Regions from separate parts of the Niveispirillum sp. BGYR6 genome, predicted to be linked through region 2. Evidence: riboswitches for the same ligand, from Rfam matches in the RefSeq annotation. Region 2 holds a riboswitch; each other region holds the start of a gene.

Region 1 (7,323 bases), on a different contig from region 2:
GTTGCAATCGCTGGACATCAGGTTGGATTGGTCGACCAACTGGCCGGCAGCTTCATTCACCTGTCGCAGCAGGGCGCCCACCTCCCGTTCGAACTGGTCGGCCAGGGCCAGCCGGTCGCTGCGCTGACGTTCAGCCATTTCCTCTTCCCGTCGGGTGGCGGCTTCCCGCAGGCGCTCGGCCTCTGCCAACCCATCCCGGAAACCCCGCAATGCCTTGGCCATCTGGCCGATTTCGTCACCATTGCCCTGGCAGGGGATTTCTGATCCCAGATCACCCTTGGCCATGCGGCCCATGGATTGGGTCAGGTTCAGGATAGGGGTGGCCAGTCCGTGGCCCAGCCAGGCGAAGGCTGCCGCCGCCAATCCCACCAGCACCAGCCCGGTCAACACCATCGGCAGCACATTGTCCCATACCGCCTGGGTCACCACGGCGGTGGGTACCGTCACCAGCACGCTCCACTGTTCGGCGGCACCGGCAAAACGGATGGGCAGGGCCACCGCGATACGGTCCACCCCGTCCAGGGTCAGCCGGGCCGTGGCCGGTCGGCCGTTGCCGGCCGCTTCCGCCAGAAGCGGGGCGAGGCCCGGCGTCTCCACCTTGGCGTTCAGCTTGTCGGCCGCCGGATGCACCACCCAATGGTTGTTATGGGCGATCAGCCGCACATCACCCACGCCCATCGGCCGAAAGCTGGCGAACTGCTTTTGCAAGGCGGTCAGTGCCAGATCGGTGGTGGTGATACCCACCGCCTTGCCCTGGCGCCGGATCGGCACGCTGGCCGTCACCATCAGCACATCCTTGCCTTCCACCGGATAGATATAGGGGGCGGTCAGCAGGGTGCGGTTCTGTTCCAGCGGGTCCAGGTACCATTCCTTGATCCCGGCCTCCAGCGTCATCACCAGCACATCAATGCCCACACCCCCACCGCTCTTGCGGAAGAAATAGGGCACGAAGCGCCCCTTGGCATCGGCGCCCGGTGTGCCCAGCTGGCCGGCATCATTGCCATCCAGCCCGTCGGGCTCAAAGGCGATTGTGACGCCGACAATGCCCGGATTGGCATTCACCATCCCCATGGCCTGGGCCGACAACATCTCCCGCGACGGGCGGGCCGAATCCAGCGCCCCTTCCACGAAGCCATTGATCAAATTGGCATTGTGCAGTGCTTGATTGATGATGTCGGCGGCAATCAGCCCATACTGTTGGCTGTTTTCCTGTACCGTCTCTTCCACCCGGTGTTTGGTGTCCTGGTAGGTCAAATATCCTGTGACACCGATCAGGCTGGCCCCCAGCAACAGGCAGACAGCGATGCCTGAAACGACCAGGCGCGCTTTCAGGGATGACTTGAGCAATGTGAGCATCACCATTTCGTCTCCTGCGCACAAGGTGGGAGAAACGGGGTGTTGGATTGTTCCGCATTGCAATATGTCAGCCGATTGTGACGGTCTTTGCATGGAGAGACCAGCCCCAATGCAACGTGTGCGTTTTATCTTTTGGATAGGATGCGTCGGTCGCCGCCTTGCCATGCGCGGCGGTGCGGTGGCTTGATTGCCAAGCATGACCGGCGTATGACGGCCTTATCGATGGTTCCCCCGTAACAGGGGGTGAAAAGGGAACGCGGGCAAGGGCTGGTCACAGCCTGGAGCCGCGGCTGCCCCCGCAACTGTAAGCGGCGAGCGATGCCCATCATGGCCACTGGGAAACTGGGAAGGCCGGGCGGAAGCGACGACCCGCAAGCCAGGAGACCTGCCATCGGCAATGCGTCGCGCGGCCATTGGGCGGGGTGCCCCGGTGGGACGGTTTTCCGTTTCGCGTTGGCGCTTCGGCGGTCCTGACGGGCCGGCTGGGGCGGTTTTCCGGGGCTTAGGCTCCTGTTCCCCGCTTCGCGCCGGTTCAGGCTCCGCCGGACCCAGGTTTTTGCGAAGCGGAGTGAAACCAGAAATGTCGCGTCCCTCTCTTTCCCTTTTCGGCCCGCTGTTGCTGGCTGGTCTTGCCACCCTGCCGGCGGCGGCTCAATCGGCCCCCACCACGGAGCTGGCGGAACTGGTCGTCAGCGCCAACCGTCTGCCCACAGAGGCTTCCCGCGTCGGCGCTTCTGTCGATGTCATTGACCGGGCGGAGATTGATCGCCGCCAGCAGGTGCAGGCCCTGGACCTGCTGAAGCGGCTGCCCGGCGTCTCCATCTCCCGCAATGGCGGCTTTGGGGCCACCTCCACCGTGCGGCTGCGCGGGTCGGAATCCGGCATGGTGAAGGTGCTGGTGGACGGGGTGGAGGTGAACGATGCTGCCAGCACCGGCAACGAATTCGATTTCAACAGCCTGCTGACCGGCGATATCGAGAAGATCGAGGTGCTGAAAGGCCCGCAGAGCGCGCTTTATGGCAATGACGCCATGGGCGGCGTCATCAATATCATCACCCGCCAGGGCAGTGGTGCCCCCCGCGTCACGGCGCTGGCGGAGGCCGGTTCCTATGGCACCTTCCGCCAGCAGGCAGGGATCAGCGGGGCCAGCAACGGCACTTCCTATGCGCTGAACGCCTCCAACCTGCATACCGATGGCTTCTCGCGCACCTTTATCGGGCCGGAGAAGGATGGCAGCGATGCCCGCGCCGTCAGCGGCAAGCTGGCGGTGCAGGCCAATGAGGTGCTGCGCTTCGATGTCAGCGGCGGCTGGTCCTGGCTGGATAGCGATTACGATCCGTTCGGCGCCGATGGTGCCGCCTCCCAGGAAAAGGAAATGTGGCAGGGCCGCGCTGCCGCCGACCTCTCCCTGTTGGATGGCCGCTTCACCAACAATTTTGCCGCCTCCATCGCCAGCACCCAGCGTGATTTCGACGAGCCGACGGGCTGGTACATGAAATCCACCTTCGACAGCCGGCGGGAGGCGCTGGATTACCAGGGCAACCTGCATCTGGGCCGCGATGTCGCCACCTTCGGCCTGTCGGTGGATAGCGAAACCGCCAAGACCACCAATACCACCGCCTTCGGTCTGGAACCCGGCATCGATGACAAGGTGACCACCAAATCGGCCTTCCTGCAATATCAGGCCGAACTGCTGGATAACCTGACCGTCACCGCCGGCGGCCGGGTGGATGATCACGACGCCTTTGGCTCCAAGGCAACCTACCGGCTGACCGGCGCCTATCAGGTACCGCAGAGCGGCACCATCCTGCGCGCGTCTTATGGCACGGCCCACAAGGCACCGACGCTCTATCAGCTTTACGAGCCCAGCTATGGCAATGCCAAGCTGCGGCCGGAGGAAGCCAAGGGCATGGATGCCGGCATTGAACAGCCCTTGCTGGATGGCAAGGTGACGCTAGGGGCCAGCCTGTTCCGCAACCTGTATGACAATCTCATCGGCTTTACCTCGGCCTATGTGAATGTCGCCAAGGCACGGACGCAAGGGGTGGAACTGACCTTCCAGGCCCGTCCGGTGGAAAGCCTGCTGCTGTCCGCCAACTATACCTATCTGGATGCCACCGACCGGGTGACCGGTCGGGATCTGCCGCGCCGGCCGCACCATACCGTCAATGCCAGCATTGACTGGAACGTCACCGATGCGCTGATGCTGGGCACGGCCCTGCGCTATACCGGCAAACAGCTGGATACGGCATCCGCCCGCAGCGCCACGCTGGACAGTTCCACCGTGCTGGATGCCACCGTGCGCTGGCAGGCCTGGGAGCAGGTCAGCCTGTTCGGCCGCATCGATAATGTGCTGGATGCGGATTATCAGGAAGTGCTGAACTATCGTGCGCCCGGCCGCTCGGCCTATGGCGGCGTGCAGGTGCGCTTCTGATGCAGCGGGCGGCCCTGTCTCGGATGGCGGCTGCGGACAAGGGCGGATGTGCGATGAGCCGGCTGGAAGCCACCCAGATCCATCTGTCACGCGGTCCCCGTCCGGTGCTGGCCGGGGTGGATTTCGCCGTTACCGCCGGCCAATGTGTCGGCCTGATCGGCCCCAACGGGGCCGGCAAATCCACCCTGCTGTCGGTGCTGGCCGGGCTGTTGGAGCCATCCGGCGGCCAGGTCAGCCTGGATGGCACGCCCCTGGCCGCCGTGCCAAGGGCCGACCGGGCCCGGCGCATCGGCTATCTGGAACAGGGGGCCGCCTGCCATTGGCCGCTGCGCGTGGATCGGGTGGTGACCCTGGGCCGCCTGCCCCATGCCAGCCCCTGGGGCGGCGAAGGCCCGGCTGACCGCGCCGCCATTGCCCGCGCCATGGACCAGTGCGAGGTGTCGCATCTGGCCGCCCGCACCGTCACCCACCTGTCCGGCGGGGAGCGGGCGCGGGTGATGCTGGCCCGCGCCCTGGCGGGGGAACCCGCCCTGCTGCTGGCCGATGAGCCGGCCGCCGGGCTGGACCCGCACCACCAGTTGCATGTGATGGAACTGCTGGCCGGTCTGGCCGCCGCCGGCACCGGCGTGGTGGTGGTGCTGCATGATCTGGCCCTGGCCGCCCGTTATTGCACCCATCTGGTGCTGCTGGACGAGGCGGGCCTTGTGGCCGCATCCGGCCCGCCCGCCGCCCTGCTGGCCGATGGGGTGATGGAACGGGTCTATGGCGTGGAATTGCTGCGCGGGGAGCGGGATGGCGTGCCCTATGTGCTGCCCTGGCGCCAGCGCCCGGTGCGGGAGCAACAGGCATGACCGCCCGGCTGACCCTGGTGCTGGGCGGGGCCCGTTCCGGCAAAAGCGCCATGGCCGAACGGCTGGTGACCGACCTGCCCGGCCCCTGGACCTATATCGCCACCGCCCAGGCCTTTGATGCGGAAATGCGTCAGCGCATCCGCCAGCATCAGGCCGACCGCGTGCCCGGCTGGCAGACGCTGGAAGAGCCGATGGATCTGGCCGGCGCCCTGGGCAGCGCCGCCGCCGCCGGCCCGGTGCTGGTGGATTGCCTGACCCTGTGGCTGACCAACCTGATGCTGGCCGAGCGGGATATCCCCGCTGAGCGCGCCCGCCTGCTGGCCCTGCTGCCCACCTTGCCCGCCCCCGTTGTGCTGGTGGGGAACGAGGTGGGGCTGGGCATTGTGCCGGAAAATAAACTGGCGCGGGAATTCCGCGACCATGCCGGCCGTCTGCATCAGGATATTGCCCGTATCGCCGACCGGGTTCTGTTCATGGCGGCAGGCTTGCCGCTGGCATTGAAGGGGGAAGCGCCATGACGATTGACATCAGCGAAGCCGAGGCCGAGCGCCACCGCCGCAAGATGGAAAAGCGCAAGGCCCTGATGGACCGGCGCGTTGCCGAACGGCAGCATGAAAAGGGGCTGCTGATGGTGCATACCGGCCCCGGCAAGGGCAAATCCACTGCCGCCCTGGGCCTGATGCTACGCGCGGCGGGCCATGGCTTCCGCGTCGGCTTCATCCAGTTCATCAAGGGGGCCTGGGCCACGGGTGAACAGGTGGCGCTGGAACGGTTTGATGATCTGATCGACCATTACACCATGGGCGAGGGCTTCACCTGGGAAACCCAGGACAAGGCCCGCGACATTGCCGCCGCCAGCCGCGCCTGGGACAAGGCGCGGGAGATCATGGCGGACCCACGTTACCGCCTGCTGGTGCTGGACGAGATCAACCTGGCCCTGCGCTATGATTATCTGGACATTGATGAGGTGGTGGCCACCCTGGTGTCACGCCGTCCCGACCTGCATGTGCTGGTCACCGGCCGCAACGCCAAACAGCCGCTGATCGACGCGGCCGATCTGGTGACCGAATTCCAGAACGTCAAACACCCGTTCAATGCCGGCATCAAGGCCCAGGCGGGGATTGAGTTTTAGGGGGCGTCGTTGGTTTCTACACTCACCGTCACCCCGGCGAAGGCCGGGGTCCAGTTTCGTAGAGCACTGGTCCCTGTAATCTGGACCCCGGCCTTCGCCGGGGTGACGGTTTAGAAGGCGTCGGACGCCTAACACCCCCAACCCGGTCCCGCCCATGCCCCGCCCCCGCGCATTGATGATCCAAGGTACCGGCTCCGATGTCGGTAAATCCCTGCTGGTGGCGGCCATCGCGCGCGCCTACAGCAACCGGGGGCTGGTGGTGCGGCCCTTCAAGCCGCAGAACATGTCCAACAATGCTGCCGTCACGCCCGATGGCGGGGAGATCGGCCGGGCGCAGGCGCTGCAGGCCCGCGCCTGCCGGGTGCTGCCGTCCGTGCATATGAATCCGGTGTTGCTGAAACCACAGAGCGATATCGGCGCCCAGGTCATTGTCCAGGGCCGGATGATCGGCACCTCGCGCGCCGCGGATTATCAGACCCGCAAGGGGGAGCTGCTCGCCGCCGTGCTGGACAGTTTCGCCCGCATCGGCCAAGGCGCCGATCTGGTGCTGGTGGAAGGGGCGGGCAGCCCGGCGGAAATCAACCTGCGCACCCGCGACATTGCCAATATGGGCTTTGCCCGTGCGGCCGGCGTGCCCGTCATCCTGGCCGGTGATATTGACCGGGGCGGGGTGATCGCCAGCATCGTCGGCACGCATAATGTGGTGGATGCCGACGACCGCGCCATGATCCGCGGCTATCTGATCAATAAATTCCGCGGCGATATCCGCCTGTTCGATGAGGGGCTGGTGGAAATCACCCGCCGCACCGGCTGGCCCAGCTTCGGCGTGCTGCCCTTCCAGCCGGCAGCCTCCCGCCTGCCGGCGGAAGATGCGGTGGCGTTGGACAATTGGCGGGGCGGGCAGGGGGCCTTGCGCATTGCCGTGCCCATGCTGTCCCGCATCGCCAATTTTGATGATTTTGATCCTTTGCGCCTGGAACCGGGTGTGGCCGTCACCATGGTGCCGCCGGGCAAGCCCCTGCCGGGCGATGCCGATCTGGTGATCCTGCCCGGTTCGAAGGCCACCATCGCCGATCTGGCCTTCTTGCGCGCCCAGGGCTGGGATATTGACCTGCACGCCCATATCCGCCGGGGGGGGCGGGTGCTGGGCATCTGCGGCGGCTATCAGATGCTGGGCACGCGCATCAGCGACCCGGACGGCATCGAAGGCCCGCCCGCCAGCGTGGCCGGTTTGGGCTGGCTGGATGTGGAAACAGTGCTGACCGGTTCAAAAACCCTGACAGCCGTGACCGGTTGCGCTGTTGATGGTGATATTCCTTTCACCGGCTATGAAATGCATGTCGGCATCACCAGCGGCCCCGGCCGTGACCGGCCGATGCTGTATCTGAATGGCCCCACCGGCCCGGCGGGGGAAGGGGCCATTGCCCCGGACGGCCGCATTGCCGGCTGCTATATCCACGGCCTGTTCGGCCATGATGCTTTTCGCCGCCATTTCCTCTCCGGCTTCGGCGCCGGCTCCGACCTTGCCTATGACGCCACGGTGGACGCCG
Region 2 (7,323 bases):
GAAAAACTGGGGCCGCGTCTGCTGGAGGATGCGAAATATTCGATCGGCGGGGCGGTGATGAAGCAGGGGGCCGTGGTTGCCTTCCAATGGACCGATGACCTGCCGCAGCGCCGTTGGCTGGACCCGGTGACCCAGGATATGCAGGAAAAGCTGGACAAGGTGGTGCCCAATAGCCGCGAGGTGATCATCGATGTCAGCGATGATGGCAAGGTGGCGCTGGTCGCCAGCTATTCCCTGACGGAACCCACGGTCTATCGGTTGTTCTTCCGCGACAGTAAGAAGTTTGAGTTTTTTGGCGATAGTTACCCCGGTCTGCCGACAGACGCTGTGGCCGCCCGCCGCCCGGTAACCTTCAAGGCGCGGGATGGACAGGAGATTCCCGCCTATCTCACCCTGCCGGTCGGGCGGGGGGAAAAGAACCTGCCCTTCATCGTCATGCCCCATGGCGGTCCCCAGAGCCGCGATGATGGGGAATTTGACGTGCTGTCGCAGTTCCTGGCCAACCGTGGCTATGCTGTGATCCAGCCCAATTTCCGTGGCTCCACCGGCATGGGGGGCGAGTTCCTGGAGGCGGGATATCGCCAATGGGGCGGGCTGATGCAGGATGATGTCACCGATGCCGCACAATGGGCCGTGGCCCAGGGCTATGCCGACCCCGCCCGCATGTGCATCCTGGGCTGGAGCTATGGCGGCTATGCCGCGCTGATGGGTGCGGTGAAGACGCCGGACCTGTTCAAATGCGCCGTGGCCACCGCACCGGTCGCCAATATGGAGCGGCTCTATAATGATCTGCGCAAAGTGCGGACCAAGAACTATAACCGCGACCGCATCTTTGGGGAGGCCGATGGATTTGATCCCAGCAATTCCCCGGTGCATCGGGCGGCTGAGATCAAGGTGCCGGTTCTGCTGATCCATGGCGACCGGGATGTGCAGGCCGATGTCGGCCATAGCCGGGACATGGAAAAGGCACTGCTGAAGGCTGGAAAGGCCGTGGAGTATATTGAAATCAAGGAAATGGACCATTACCCGATGAACCGGGAGGATATGGTCCGGATCATGACCGCCTGGGAACGGTTCCTGAAGGCGCAGATCGGGAATTGATTTTTTCGGGCAGCCTGTCGGATCGCGGCAGCCTCACCCGTCCTTGGGATTGTTGGCAGAAAAACAATCCCAAGGACGGAGGAAACCCATGCCCTATGTTGATGGCTTCATCGTCGCGGTGCCCAAGGACCGGTTGGACGATTACAAGGCCCTGGCCAGTACCGCCGCCGAGGTCTGGACCGACCATGGCGCGCTCTCCTATCTGGAGGCGGTGGCCGATGATGTGCCCTATGGCGAACTCACCTCCTTCCCCCGCGCTGTGATGGCAAAGGAGGAAGAGGTGGTGGTGTTCGCCTGGATCACCTATCCGTCGCGTCAGGCGCGGGACGAGATCAACGCCAAGGTGATGGCCGACCCGCGCCTGAACTGTGATCCCGCCAGTCTGCCCTTTGATGGCAAACGCATGATCTATGGCGGGTTTGAAAGTATCGTGGTGCGCTGAATCCCGCCGGGCTTGCGACGGCGGCGGCGTTTCAGCCCCAGCCGTCGCAGGCCCATCCAACTGCCGGTGGCGCAAAGCAGGCTGACGGCAGCCAGGGCCGGGATGACCAGCAGATCCCACAGGGGACGCGCCCGCATCCAGGCGAAATCCAACCGGTGCAGCCCATCCTGCCACCAGCGGAACTGCCGGGCCGGGGCATCAAAGGCCCGCAGCAAGGCACCGGAACCGGCATCAATATAAAGCCGCGTTGCCTCCGCATCCGCCAGGATGGCCCGCCAGACCGGCAGGGTGACAATGCCCTTATGCGCGTAATAATAATCGTCCGGTTCGCTCAGCAGGGTCAGTTCCGCAATGCGGGTGCTGCTGGTGGTGATGGCATCGCTGATGTCTGCTTCCGTCAGGGGGGCGGGCCGTCCCCCCGCATCGAAGCGCTGGATCAGACCATCCCGCGTCACCGCCGTCAGGTGCAGCCGTCCGCCCAGCGGCACCGCCTCCAGCATCACCGTATCGGGGGGCAGGGCCAGACCGGGGGCCAGCGCCAGGGCATGGGCGGCATCAACCCCCGTCAGCGTGCCGGCCAGCCGGCCCCGCCACTGGCCACCGGCTTCGCTGTCCAGCAGCCCCCAGGGGTTCATGGAGAGCAGGCCCGATGCCACCCAGGAAAGGGTGAGCAGCCCGGCCACCAGCCCGCTGACATGGTGCCAGCGCCACAGGCCGCGATAGGGGATGGACAGGCTGCCATCCCGCCGCCGCAGCCGCACCAGCCCGATGATGATCCCGGCCAGGGTGAGGAAACAGCCGGCCAGCGACAGCCAGATCACCACCTGCGTCCACAGCACCGGCTGCTGGCGTAGCAAGGTGGGGTAGAGCCAGTGCGGCACCGCCCCCAGCCAGCCCCAGAACCGTTCCCAGCGGGTTGTCTGCTGCACCCGTTCCCCGCTGGCCCCGGCGACATAGAGCACGCTGCCGGCGGCATCATTGAAGGGCACCTTGTAGAGCGGCTGGTGGCGCCGGGCATTCTGCACCGTCCATTGGTCCGCCTCGATCAGCTCGGCGGCCTCTGCCCTGCCGGCAATGCCGCTGCGCCGGGCGGCATCATTGGCCAGTGTCACCACCTGTTCTGCCGTCAGCGCGGCCACCGACTGGCCGGTCACGGCGTCCAGCAGCAGGGGTGTTGCCCGCATCTGTTCCCCTGGCCGGGGGCCGCGCCCGCCGACGGGTTGCAGGCGCAGCACCGGCCGGTCGCCCAGCATTTCCAGGCGGAAGCCGGCCAATGGGGTTTCCGCCGGCAGGCTGGCGGACAGGTCGGCCAGCGGCTGGCTCAGGTCCAGGGGGGCAAGGCCCAGCCGACGTTCCTCCGCCGTCAGCCGTGGATAATCGACATACATCATGACAAAGCCGGACAGGCACCAGACCAGCATGACCAGGCCCAGGCCCACGCCCAACCAGCGATGGGCCCAGACGGTGGCGCGCAGCACCGCCGCCCGCCAATGGGCGGGCGGCGGGCGACGCTTGTGCACAAGGCTGGCCGGCATCAGAAATGGACGCCGTAATTGACATGCAGGGTGCGCGGCACCCCGCGATAACCATAAAGGAAGCGCCCGCCGGCATCGGCCGCCGCACTGCCCAGCCGGGTGGAGTATTCTTCATCAAACAGGTTTTCCAGCCGTACCCCCAGCCGGTGCCGCCGCTCACTGTCCAGGAACAGATGGGCCCCCAGATCGGTGACGACATGGTTGCCGTAATTACGCCGACCAAAGCCGCTGACTGTCTGCCAGCTATCCCCGGTCCAGCTTACCGCCAGATCGGCACCGAAAAGCCGGTCGACCGGTTGATAGGAGATACCGGCCTTGGCGAAATCCGTCGGGATGCGGTCGCGTTGCTGGTCGGACCCCTGGTTGCGGGAGCGGGTATGGGTATAGCTGGCATCCAGCCGCCAATCCGTATCCGGCTGCCAGCCGACCTGGAACTCCCCGCCGCGCACCTGCACCTTGCGGTCTTCATTGATGTAAATCCCGTCCGGGAAGGCGGGGTTGCTGTAGCTGTCGGTGATCAGGTTATTGATGCGGCGGGCAAAGCCGGTCACCTGCCAGGTGATCCGGCCCGCCGTTTCCAGCGCACCGCCCAGCGACAGGTTAGCGGACAGGCTGCGCTCGGGGGCCAGCTTCGGGTTACCGCGTGCGCAGCAGGGATCAACCGCGAATAATTGTTCAGCACTGGGCAACAGGAAGGAGGTGCCGCCCACCCCCTCCAGATAAAGCGCCTCGCTGAAATCATAGCGGCCGCTGACATTCCACACCGTGCTGTCGGCGGCATCGGTGTGGTTATAGCGGACGCCGGCCGCCAGCTTCAGATCGCTGGAGAGATCATCATTGCTGCGGATTTGCAGGATGCCGGCATGAACCTGTTCGGTTTTGCCAGCGATCAGCAGTACATCATCGCGGCCATGGAAATTCTGGAAATCATAGCCCAGCAGGTAATCCACGCCGCGATGCAGGGCCAGTTTCAGCACCCCGTTCACCCCGTAATCCCGATAGCCCCAATAGGTGCCGGGCGGGTTGATCACCACTGGCGGGCCGCCGGTCAGGCTGTTCTGGATATTGGCGTATTTCGTATCCCAATCATGGAAATAGCCTTTCAGGAAGAACTGGGCGATGCCGGTCGGCGTGTAATCCAGCCGCAGGCTGGCAATCTCCTCGTCCCGGTCATTGTAATTCAGCAAGGTGCGGGCCGGGGTGGCGAAATCCACCTTGGCGTCGGTATGCTGATAGGACAGTTCCAGCGACAGGTCTTCGGCCAGTTCCGTGCCATATTTCAGCCCGGCGGAGCGGACATCAAAGCCGCGGTCGCGCTGGGTGGCGCTGGGCTGCATCACCGTATAGGGGCGATAGCCCTCCGCCTTTTCCTTGGTGGCGTAAAGCACCAGCTTATGCGCATCAATGCGGCCCCGGACATAGCCATCCAGATGATAGGTGCCGCGCGTGTCAAAGCCGATATTGGCCTGCCCGTCCGGCGTGTCGCTGAAGCCGCGCGTCACCACATTGATGGCGCCGGCGGCGGCCTGGGTGCCGAAGAACAGGCTTTGCCCGCCCTTCAGCACCTCGATCCGTTCCACCATGCTGGCCGGCAGCGTGTCGGCCGGCGTGGTGGTGCCGTAAAGCCGGTTATTGATGCGCACCCCATCCACCAGCCACAGCACATCCTGGGTGCGCGACCCCTGCAGCGAGATATCGAGATAGGAGAAGGGGCCGGAATGCGGCATCAGGTAAAGGCCGGGGGTCAGCATCTGCAGGGCCTGGGAAACATCGCGGAAGCCCCCTTCCTTGATCTGCCGTTCGCCGATGATTTCAAGATCACTGCCATAGGCGGCCAGTTCCTGGGGCAGCGTTTCCTCCAGCGAACGGCCGGTGACGATGATTTCCTCGGTCGGCGCCATCTCCACGGTGGCAGCGGCGGGCAGGGTGGTGAGACCGGCCAGGGCCATCAGGGCCAGCCGGGATACCTGGTTATTTGTCATTGGTTCCCCACAATGCATGAGCGCGATCATTCAGTTGCCGTAACATTCGCTCCCGTCCGCGGGAGTTAATTACTGTTCCGAAACTGTTACAGATCGCGTTCCCGGCACTGTTTCGCCGCGCGGGTCCAAGCCCCGACGACAGCCCCGTCTGGCGACACTGCAACAGGGCAGGGGGCATCTCGCCGGCAGGCGAACAGGCGCGCGCCAGCGGTCGGACGCGCCTGTTGCCAGGCACCCGTCGGCACGTTCCGATGCGGCCCCCGCCGCTCGGTCGTCGCTCAAGACGAGAGTGAACCCGTGCCCCGGCCAACCCCTGAGCCAAAGCAGAGAGCGACACAGCGCCGGTCGGTCTCCTGGCTCGCGGGTCATCGCCTGACAGACACCTTCCCAGGCATGGCCCCTTTCAGGGGGTGCCCAGTGGCTGCGGGGTTGCGGCCCCGCCCGTCTGTCACGCTCGCCGCTTACAGTTACAGGGATAGCCGCAGATTTGGGTCAGATGACCCGCACTGTGTTCCCGGTACCGGCGTGTTGATGGTTGGTGGCATGAAAGGTTAAGCGCCACCGGCTTTAGGCATAACCGAATCAAAACGGGCCGGCAACGGCAGATTATGCCGCGCCGGCCCGTGATGGCGTGAGCCAAGGCGGATCGCGATCAAGCCGCCTGATCGGCCAAGCCTTCCGGCGTGAAGGGGCGCAGGTTGGCCAGGAACTGGCGGGCACAGGCCTGCCAGGAGAAGGTCAGCGCATGGTCGCGACACAGCGCGGGATCAATTTCCAGCGCCTTCAGGCAGGCGCGGCGCAGATCCGTATCCAGCACACCGGCCGGATGGCTGCCGATCACATCCAGCGGGCCGGGCACGGGGAAGGCCGCCACCGGCAGGCCGCTGGCCAGCGCCTCCAGCAGCACCAGCCCGAACGTGTCGGTGCGCGAGGGGAAGACGAAGGCATCGGCGGCGGCATAATGCCGGGCCAGCTCCTCACCATGCTTGGCGCCGACAAAGATGACGCCGGGATATTTGGCCTGCAGCTCCGCCCGCTGCGGCCCGTCGCCCACCACCACCTTGGAACCGGGCAGGTCCAGCGACAGGAACGCCTCAATATTCTTTTCCACCGCCACCCGGCCGACCGAGATGAAGACGGGGCGGGGCAGATGGTCGAACAGGCTCTTGTCGCGCGGGCGGAACAGCTCGGTATCCACCCCGCGCGACCATCGGCGAATATTGGTGAAGCCGCGCTGCACCAGATCAGCCTCAATGCTGGCGGTGGCCACCATCACCGAATGGGCTGGCGAATGGAACCGCCGCACAAAGGCATAGGAAAGGCGCAGCGGCACTGGCGCGCGATCCCGCACATATTCCGGGAAACGGGTGTGATAGGCGGTGGTAAAGGGCAGGCCGCGTTTCAGGCAGTAACGCCGGGCGGCGAAGCCCAGCGGCCCTTCGGTGGCGATATGGATGGCGTCGGGCTGGGCCGCCTCAATCATCTGCCGCACCCGCCGGCCGGGGGCCAGGGCGAGGCGGATTTCCGGATATGTCGGCATGGGGATGGTGCGGAACCGGTCGGGGGAGATCACCTCCACCCGATGGCCCAGCCGTTCCAGTTCGGCCCGCGTCGTCGTCAGGGTGCGCACGACGCCGTTGACCTGCGGATGCCAGGCATCCGTGACGATCAACAGCTTCACGCTGCCGCCTTCATCGCCGTGCGGGAGGCGACAATATCCGCCCAGCGCAGGATTTCCAGCCGCCCGTCCATGTGTTCCACCAGTGCGGTACATGATTCGACCCAGTCCCCATCATTCACATAGAGAACACCGTCCATGTCGCGCATTTCGGCATGGTGGATATGGCCGCAGATGACGCCATCCACCTGCCGCCGCCGCGCTTCGTCGGTCAGCGCGGTTTCGTAATCGCCAATGAATTCGACGGCCTTTTTGGTCTTGTGCTTCAGATAGGCTGACAGCGACCAGTAGGGGAAACCCAGCTTGCGGCGAACCTTGTTCACTGCCGTGTTCAGCCACAGCAGGAAGGTGTAGGCACTGTCGCCGACAAAGGCCAACCACTTGGCATAGCGCACCACGGCGTCGAACTGGTCGCCATGGATCACCAGATAGCGCTTGCCGTCGGCGGCCTCGTGGATGGTGTCTTCCAGGATGGTGACGCCGCCGAACTGCAGCCCGACAAATTCCCGGAAAGCCTCATCATGGTTGCCGGGCACCAGGATCACCTGGGTGCCCTTGCGGGCGCGGCGCAGCACCTTCTGCACC
Region 3 (7,323 bases), on a different contig from region 2:
ACCCAGGGCCAGCAGCAGCAGGTTCAACAGGCTGGTCAGCGCCCGCTGGCGCAGATAGGCCAGGCTGAGGGTGAGCATGTTCATGCTGCCATCCCTTCCGGCTTGGTCAGGCGCAGGGCCACCGGCACCCGCACCGTCAACCGCTGGTCATGCGTGGCGATCAGCAGGGTGGCACCGCTCAGATCGGCCTGCTGCAACAGCAGGTCCAGGGCGGCGGCGCAATTCTCATCATCCAGCGCGCTGGTCGGCTCGTCCGCCAGCAGCAGGGCCGGGCGGTTTACCAGGGCGCGGGCCACCGCCACCCGCTGGCGTTCCCCCTGCGACAGGTCGGACGGGCGGGCCTTGGCCCGGTCCCCCAGCCCGACGCGGGAGAGCAGTTCCTTGATCACCGCCTCATCCACCGCATGACCGGCCAGCGTCTGGGCCAGCCGCAGATTGTCGGCGATGGTCACCGCCTCGATCAAATGAAGTTGCTGGAAAACGATGCCGATATGCTGGGCCCGTAACCGATCCAGCCCCGCGGGGCCCAACTGGCGCATATCCTGGCCCAGCAGCTTGAAACTGCCCGCCATCACCGGCAACAGCCCCGCCAGCAGGTTCAGCAGCGTGGTCTTGCCGCTGCCGCTGGGGCCCAGCAGCAGACCATGCTGCCCCTTGGCCAGATGCAGCGCCGGAACAGACAGGATATCCCGCCCGCCAATGGAATGGCGCAGATTGTCAATTTCGATCAGGGCATCGGCCATGGCCACCGCTCTCCCGCCTTGCCGTGGGTAAACTCGCTTCGATTTATACATTATAACATAACAAAACAATGCGACAGAAAAGGCCGGGCGCTATGGGAGCGGCCCGGCCTTGAGTGACATATCCGTTCACCCCTTCCCCGTCATCCCGGCGCAAGCCGGGACCCAGGGGCAACGCGCCCCACCTTTCAGCCGGATCAATCAACAGGCGTTGACGTCGATCTTGTGGCCCTAGGTCCCGGCTTTCGCCGGGATGACGGGGAGGAAGCGCTGACACACAAAATACTGGAACAGTTTTTCAAACCTGCGTCGCCAGCACCGCCAGCCCGACCAGGGCCACCAAACCGCCCGCCAAACGCGGGAACAGGCCGGCGATCCAGGCGCGGTTGCGCAGGGCCAGCGCCGCCCCCACGGCAATGAGGGACTGAATCACCGCGAGACCCAGCAGATATGACGCAATCGGCGTCGCCTCCGCACCATAGATCGACTCGCCATAGGCATAGCCATGGAACAGGCCGGCAAAGGCGAACAAGGCGGCCCAGAATGCGACCGGCAGCTTGCGCCCGCTGGCAATCACACTGCCGGCCGTCAGCACCGACAGCGCCACCAGCAGTTCGGATGCCGGCAGGTTGACACCCGCCACATGCAGCCCCACGCCAATGCAGGAGATCGCAACGAACAGCACCGGCAGCAGCAGCGGCAGGCCGGCGGCGGCCACGGCCAGACCGGCGGCCAGGGTGAAGGCCAGATGGTCCAGCCCGATCACCGGATGGCCCAGGCCGGACAGCAGCCCCTGCATGAAGGTGGCCGGCAGCTTGCCATCCATCATGTGATGGGCATGGGCCGGCAGCGTGGCGATCAGGCTGGCCGCCAGGGCGGCACCGCAGCCAGCGGTGCAGCGGAATTGAAACGACATACTTCCTCCTCTTACGTCCTCCCTCCGAGGACGGTTGCGGCTATGGTTCCAGCGGCAGGTCTCCTGGCTTGCGGCTGATGGCGCGTCAGGTCCGCCTTCCCGGTTTTCAAGCATGAAAACCAGTGGCCTGAATGGACCGAACGCTCGCCGCACACAGTTGCGGGGGCAGCCGCGGCTTGTAACCGGATGGGGTCCGGCCGACCGCGTTCCCTTTTCATGCCGGTATTGAATCCGGCAACCGTTGGAATGCGCCGCCACTATGGGGCCAAGCCGGGATGATTGACAAGCGCCTCTGCCATCCGGTCTATTGCCAATTGCGCCGGTCGTCGGCCGGGCCTGTGCAACCCGGTCGGCGTTAAAAGGGAACACGGACCTGATGTTTTGCCCAATCCGATAAGCGGGACGGGCACATCGGCGACCGTGGCTGCCCCCGCAACTGTGTGTGGCGAGCCTGTTTCATCCAGGCCACTGGTTCTTTACCGGAACCGGGAAGGCGGAACAGGTGATGACCCATGAGCCAGGAGACCTGCCGCGCGTCAGGGACGGTTTCGGGCGGGGTGCCCCGGTGCCGGTCGGCCAGCTTTCTGCCTGCGCCGATGGAGCCGCCTTGATCGCGGTGCTTCCCTGTCCGGCATCCCTGGAAAGAACGGCCGGATACGGGGAAGATGACCGACCAGATGATGATTGCAGCAGATGCCGGGCCGGTTCGGCCCGTGGTGTCCGTCTGCCGTTCCTGCCGGGGGCCTGATGCGCCGCCGGACTTGGCCCCCGACCAACGACCGGGGGCCGTGCTGGCGCGCGGCCTGTGCGACAGCCAGCCCAATGACGTGGCGGTGCAGGTGGTGGATTGCCTGGGCAACTGCAACCGTGGCCCGTCGGCCGCGCTGCAATGTGCCGGGCGCTGGCAATATCTGTTCGGGGAGATTGACCCGGCCAGCGGCCCCGCCGACCTGCTGGCCGCCGCCCGGCTGCTGGCGGAATCGCAGGATGGGTTGCTGCCCTGGCGCACCCGTCCGCCCGCCCTGAAAAAGGGGCTGATCGCCCGCCTGCCCGCCTTCCCCGCCCCCATCGCTGCCGGTTGAAAGTCCAAAACCATGAGCAATCTCAACAAGGTGCCCTGCACCATCATCACCGGCTTTCTGGGTGCCGGCAAAACCACCCTGGTGCGCCACCTGCTGGGCAATGCCGGCGGGCGGCGGCTGGCGGTGATCGTCAATGAATTCGGCGATGTCGGCGTGGATGGTGCGCTGTTGAAGGGCTGTGGGGATGAGACCTGCCCGGATGAAAATATCGTCGAACTGGCCAATGGCTGCCTGTGCTGCACCGTGGCCGATGATTTTGCGCCCACGCTGGATGTGCTGCTGTCCCGCCAGCCGGCGGTCGAGCATATCCTGATTGAAACCAGCGGTCTGGCCCTGCCCAAACCGCTGGTGCAGGCCTTCAACTGGCCGGCGATCAAGGGCAGGGTGACGGTGGATGCCGTGGTGGCCGTGGTGGATGGTGCTGCCCTGGCCGATGGTCAGGTGGCCGGCGATCTGGCCGCCCTGGAAAGCCAGCGCGCCGCCGACCCGGCGCTGGACCATGACAACCCGCTGGAAGAGGTGTTTGGCGACCAGATTGCCTGTGCCGATCTGGTGGTGCTGACCAAGGATGATTTGCTGGACGCGGCGGGCCAGGCCCGCGCCCGTGCCGCCGTGGAACGCGCCCTGCCGCGCGGTGTCGGCATCATCCCTGCCGTGGAAGGAAGGGTTTCGCCTGACCTGCTGCTGGGCCTGGGGCTGGCGACGGAGCAGGATATCGAAAACCGCCGCACCCATCATGACGCGGAAGAAGACCATGATCATGATGATTTCGACAGCGTGGTCGTGCCCGTGCCGCCGCTGGCCGATGCCGCCGCTCTGACCGCCCGGATTGAGGCGCTGGCCCGTGACCATGGCATTCTGCGGGTGAAGGGCCATGTCGCCGTGGCCGGCAAGCCGATGCGGCTGGCCGTGCAGGCGGTGGGGGGCCGGGTGAACCAATATTATGACCGGCTGTGGGAGAAGTTTGAGGAACGGCAGGGCAAACTGGTCGCCATCGGGCTGCACGGGTTTGACCGCGCTGCCGTGGCCGCCCTTCTGGCCGGCTGATCCACCATGCATCTTCTGGCCACCAGCAGCGCCCTTCTGGATGAGCAATCGGCAGCCGTCGATATTGCCCAGCCGGTGGCCGACGTGCTGGTGGCCAGTTTTTCCGACAGCGACCTGCAATCACTGGGGGCGGCCCATGCCGCCGCTAGTGTGGGCTGGGGCCTGGGGCTGGTCAATCTGCGCGTGCTGGCGCACCCGATGTCAGTGGATTTGTGGCTGGACCGCACGGCCCGCCATGCCAAACTGATCGTGGTGCGGGTGCTGGGCGGGCTGGACTGGTGGCGCTATGGTGCTGAAAGTCTGGCCCAGCGCTGCCAGCGCCATGGCATCCAACTGGCCCTGCTGCCGGGGGAGGATCGGGACGATCCACGGCTGGCGGACCTGTCCACCCTGCCCGGCCCCGCTTTGTCCCGCCTGCTGGCCCTGTTCCGCGCCGGTGGCATGGCCAATGCCGACGGGTTGGTGCGGGGGATGGGCAGCCTGCTGGATGGCGGGAAGGATATTCCCGCTGCCGTGGCCGCCCCGCTGGTTGCCCCCTATGCCATGGCCGGCGACGGGTCGGCGGGGCGGGTGGTGGTATTGCTCTACCGCTCCCAGGTGCTGGCTGGGGATACCGCCCCGGCGGATATGCTGATCGAAAGGCTGGCGGGGGCGGGGGTGGCGGTCCATGCCTTCCACCTGCCAGGGCTGAAGGTGCCGGGGGTGGCCGACGCCCTGGCCGCCCACAACATTGGCCCGGTCGATCTGGTATTGACGCTGACGGCGTTTGGCGGTGGCGGCGACCTGCCCTTTGGCGATGCGCCCTTGTTACATCTGGTCAATGCCACCACCCTGCGTGATGCCTGGGCGGCATCGGATCGGGGCCTGGGCGCATCGGACCTTGCCATGCATGTGGTGCTGCCGGAAATTGATGGCCGGGTGCTAAGCGGGGCGATTGCCTTCAAACAGGCCGATGATGCCACCGCCGTGGCGCTCTCCCGCCCGGAACCGGCCTTGCTGGATCAGGTGGTGGAACGGGTGCTGGCCCGGCTGCGCCTGCGCCACACCCCGGCAGTTCAGCGCCGTCTGGTGATCCTGTTGCCCGATTATCCGGGGGCGGCGGGGCGGGAGGCTTATGCCGTGGGGCTGGATGTGCCGGCCAGCCTGCGCGCCATCATCAACCTGTTGCACGGCGCCGGCTGGCAGGCCGGGCCGCTGCCGGCAACGGACCGCGCCCTGTTGGATGGCATCATCCAGGGGGATGCCGCCGCCCACCTGCCCCTGTCCGCCTATCAGGCATGGCTGGATGCACACCCGGACGCCGCCCGCCGGATGCTGGAAGCCTGGGGGCCGCCGCAGGATGACCCGATATTCCGCGATGGGGCCTTCCATTTCCGCGCCCTGGCCTGCGGCCCGCACTGGCTGGCCCTGCCGCCCGAACGCGGGCGGTTTGATCAGCGCCGGGCCGATTACCATGATGTCAGCCTGCCGCCACGCCATGGGCTGATGGCCTTTTGCCACTGGATGCAGGCACAGGCACCCCACGCCCTGCTGCATCTGGGGGCGCATGGCACGCTGGAATGGCTGCCCGGCAAGGCCGTGGCGCTGACGCCGGATTGTTTCCCGGAACTGGCCATATCCGCCCTGCCGGTGATCTATCCCTTCATTCTGACCAATCCCGGTGAAGCGGCGCAGGCCAAACGCCGTCTGGCCGCCATCACCCCCGGCCACCTGCCCCCGCCGCTGGCGGAAGGCTCGCTGACCGGCCCGATGGCAGAGCTGGAACGGCTGGTGGAGGAATATGCCCAGGCCGATGGGGTGGACCCGCGCCGGCGCGACCGGCTGGGCAGCCTGATCCTGGATGAAGCCCGCGCCCAGGGCCTGCTTTCCACCCTTGGCCTGGAAAGCCAGGAGGGCGGGGAGGCACTGCGCCGCATCGATGCCTGGCTCTGTGACCTGAAAGACATGGCGCTGCAGGATGGCCTACACATCTATGGCCAAGCCCCGGCGGGGGCCGCACCTGAGATCATCGCCAGTGCGGCGGGCGAACGCGACGGGCTGTTGACCGCGCTGGCGGGCCGGCACCTGCCCCCCGGCCCGGCGGGGGCACCCGCTCGCGGGCGGCTGGATGTGCTGCCCAGCGGGCGCAACCTGTTCACCAGCGATCCCCGCACCCTGCCCACCCCCACCGCCTTTGCCCTGGCGCGCAAGGCCGCCGACGCGGTGATCCGCCTGCATTTGCAGGAAAAGGGGGAGATGCCGCGTCAGTTGGTGCTGGACCTGTGGGGCAGCGCCGGCTTGCGTACAGGCGGGGAGGAGGTGGCGCAGGTTCTGGCCTTCCTGGGCTGTCGCCCGCTGTGGGAACCGGCCACCGGCCGGGTACGCGGGGTGGAGGTGTTGCCCCCCGCCGTGCTGGATTGGCCGCGCGTGGATGTCACCTGCCGCCTGTCCGGCCTGTTCCGTGACCTGTTCCCGGCCCAGATCGCCCTGCTGGACAGCGCCATTCAGGCCGTGGCCGCCCGCGATGAAAGTGACGAGGATAATCCCCTGGCGGCCGCCGCGCGCGCCGGGGATGACCTGCTGCGCCTGTTCAGTTGCGCGCCGGGCCGCTATGGCAGCGGCATTGATGGCGCGCTCTCCGACCCCACCATCAACGCCGCCGATCTGGCGAGTGCTTATCTGGAGGCCGCCGGTTTTGCGCTGAAGGCGGATGGCGGCATGATCCCCGCCCCCGGTGCCTTCGCCCGGCGGGTCCAGGGGGCCGATCTGCTGGTGCATGGGGCGGACGATCCGCACCGCGACCTGTTGCAGGGCGGGGCCGATGCCAATTTCATCGGCGGTTTCGCGCTGGCGGCACGGGCCGATGCCGGGCTGATCGTGCTGGATACCAGCAACCCGGAACGGCCCCGCCCGCGCCCGCTGGCCGCCGCCTTGGCCCGCATCGTGCGCGGACGTGCGGCCCATCCCCGCCATATCCAGGGCCTGATGCGCCATGGTCCGCGTGGTGGGGCGGAAATGGCCGAAGCGGTGGACCGGCTGGCCGATTTTGCCCGCGCCACAAAGGGCCGGGGGCCGGATGGTGGGTCGCTGGTGGATGGGGTTTTGTTCGACCTGCTGTTCGATGCCTATCTGGCTGATCCCGCCGTGGCGGATTTCCTGGCGCGGGAAAACCCCGCTGCCGGGCGCGCCATCGCCGAAAGGCTGGACTGGCTGCGGCGGGATGGGCTGTGGCCCTGCCGCCGCAATGATCTTTCGCCCTTGTCCCGCTGGCTGGAAGGGGAAGCGGCATGAATAAACCCGCCCCCCGCCGCGACTGCCCCAGCTTGGCACGGCCCATGCGCACCGGCGATGGGCTGATGCTGCGCCTGACACCCATCGCCCCCATGCCAGCCGCCGCCTGGGCCGAACTGGCCGATGTGGCGGAAGGGCTGGGCAATGGGCTGATCGACCTGACATTGCGCGGGGCGGTGCAGGTGCGGGGGTTACGGGATGAAACGGTGGCGGCGGCCCAAGCGCGGCTGCTGGAAGCCGGTTTCGTGGAAAGCCGCCCAGTGCTGGC

The links. Region 2 has a riboswitch for cobalamin ahead of PCJ49_RS07645 (TonB-dependent receptor). Riboswitches for the same ligand answer to the same signal wherever they lie in the genome.
Region 1: another riboswitch for cobalamin. It lies ahead of PCJ49_RS14350 (TonB-dependent receptor); the one in region 2 lies ahead of PCJ49_RS07645 (TonB-dependent receptor).
Region 3: another riboswitch for cobalamin. It lies ahead of PCJ49_RS01300 (DUF1636 domain-containing protein); the one in region 2 lies ahead of PCJ49_RS07645 (TonB-dependent receptor).

Annotation. Positions count from the first base shown of each region.
Region 1 is NZ_JANLNL010000006.1:77,079-84,401, forward strand. Features, by position in the region: gene PCJ49_RS14345 (methyl-accepting chemotaxis protein) at 1-1,356, opposite strand, end outside; cobalamin riboswitch at 1,563-1,764, shown strand; gene PCJ49_RS14350 (TonB-dependent receptor) at 1,937-3,790, shown strand; gene PCJ49_RS14355 (ABC transporter ATP-binding protein) at 3,844-4,641, shown strand; gene cobU (bifunctional adenosylcobinamide kinase/adenosylcobinamide-phosphate guanylyltransferase) at 4,638-5,159, shown strand; gene cobO (cob(I)yrinic acid a,c-diamide adenosyltransferase) at 5,156-5,773, shown strand; gene PCJ49_RS14370 (cobyric acid synthase) at 5,928-7,323, shown strand, end outside.
Region 2 is NZ_JANLNL010000002.1:781,566-788,888, reverse strand. Features, by position in the region: gene PCJ49_RS07660 (S9 family peptidase) at 1-1,101, shown strand, start outside; gene PCJ49_RS07655 (DUF1428 family protein) at 1,190-1,543, shown strand; gene PCJ49_RS07650 (PepSY domain-containing protein) at 1,510-3,078, opposite strand; gene PCJ49_RS07645 (TonB-dependent receptor) at 3,078-5,060, opposite strand; cobalamin riboswitch at 5,386-5,641, opposite strand; gene PCJ49_RS07640 (glycosyltransferase family 1 protein) at 5,713-6,741, opposite strand; gene PCJ49_RS07635 (UDP-2,3-diacylglucosamine diphosphatase) at 6,738-7,323, opposite strand, start outside.
Region 3 is NZ_JANLNL010000001.1:302,563-309,885, reverse strand. Features, by position in the region: gene PCJ49_RS01315 (ABC transporter permease) at 1-84, opposite strand, end outside; gene PCJ49_RS01310 (ATP-binding cassette domain-containing protein) at 81-743, opposite strand; gene PCJ49_RS01305 (HupE/UreJ family protein) at 1,039-1,656, opposite strand; cobalamin riboswitch at 1,692-1,914, opposite strand; cobalamin riboswitch at 1,960-2,205, shown strand; gene PCJ49_RS01300 (DUF1636 domain-containing protein) at 2,322-2,738, shown strand; gene cobW (cobalamin biosynthesis protein CobW) at 2,751-3,785, shown strand; gene cobN (cobaltochelatase subunit CobN) at 3,792-7,055, shown strand; gene PCJ49_RS01285 (hypothetical protein) at 7,052-7,323, shown strand, end outside.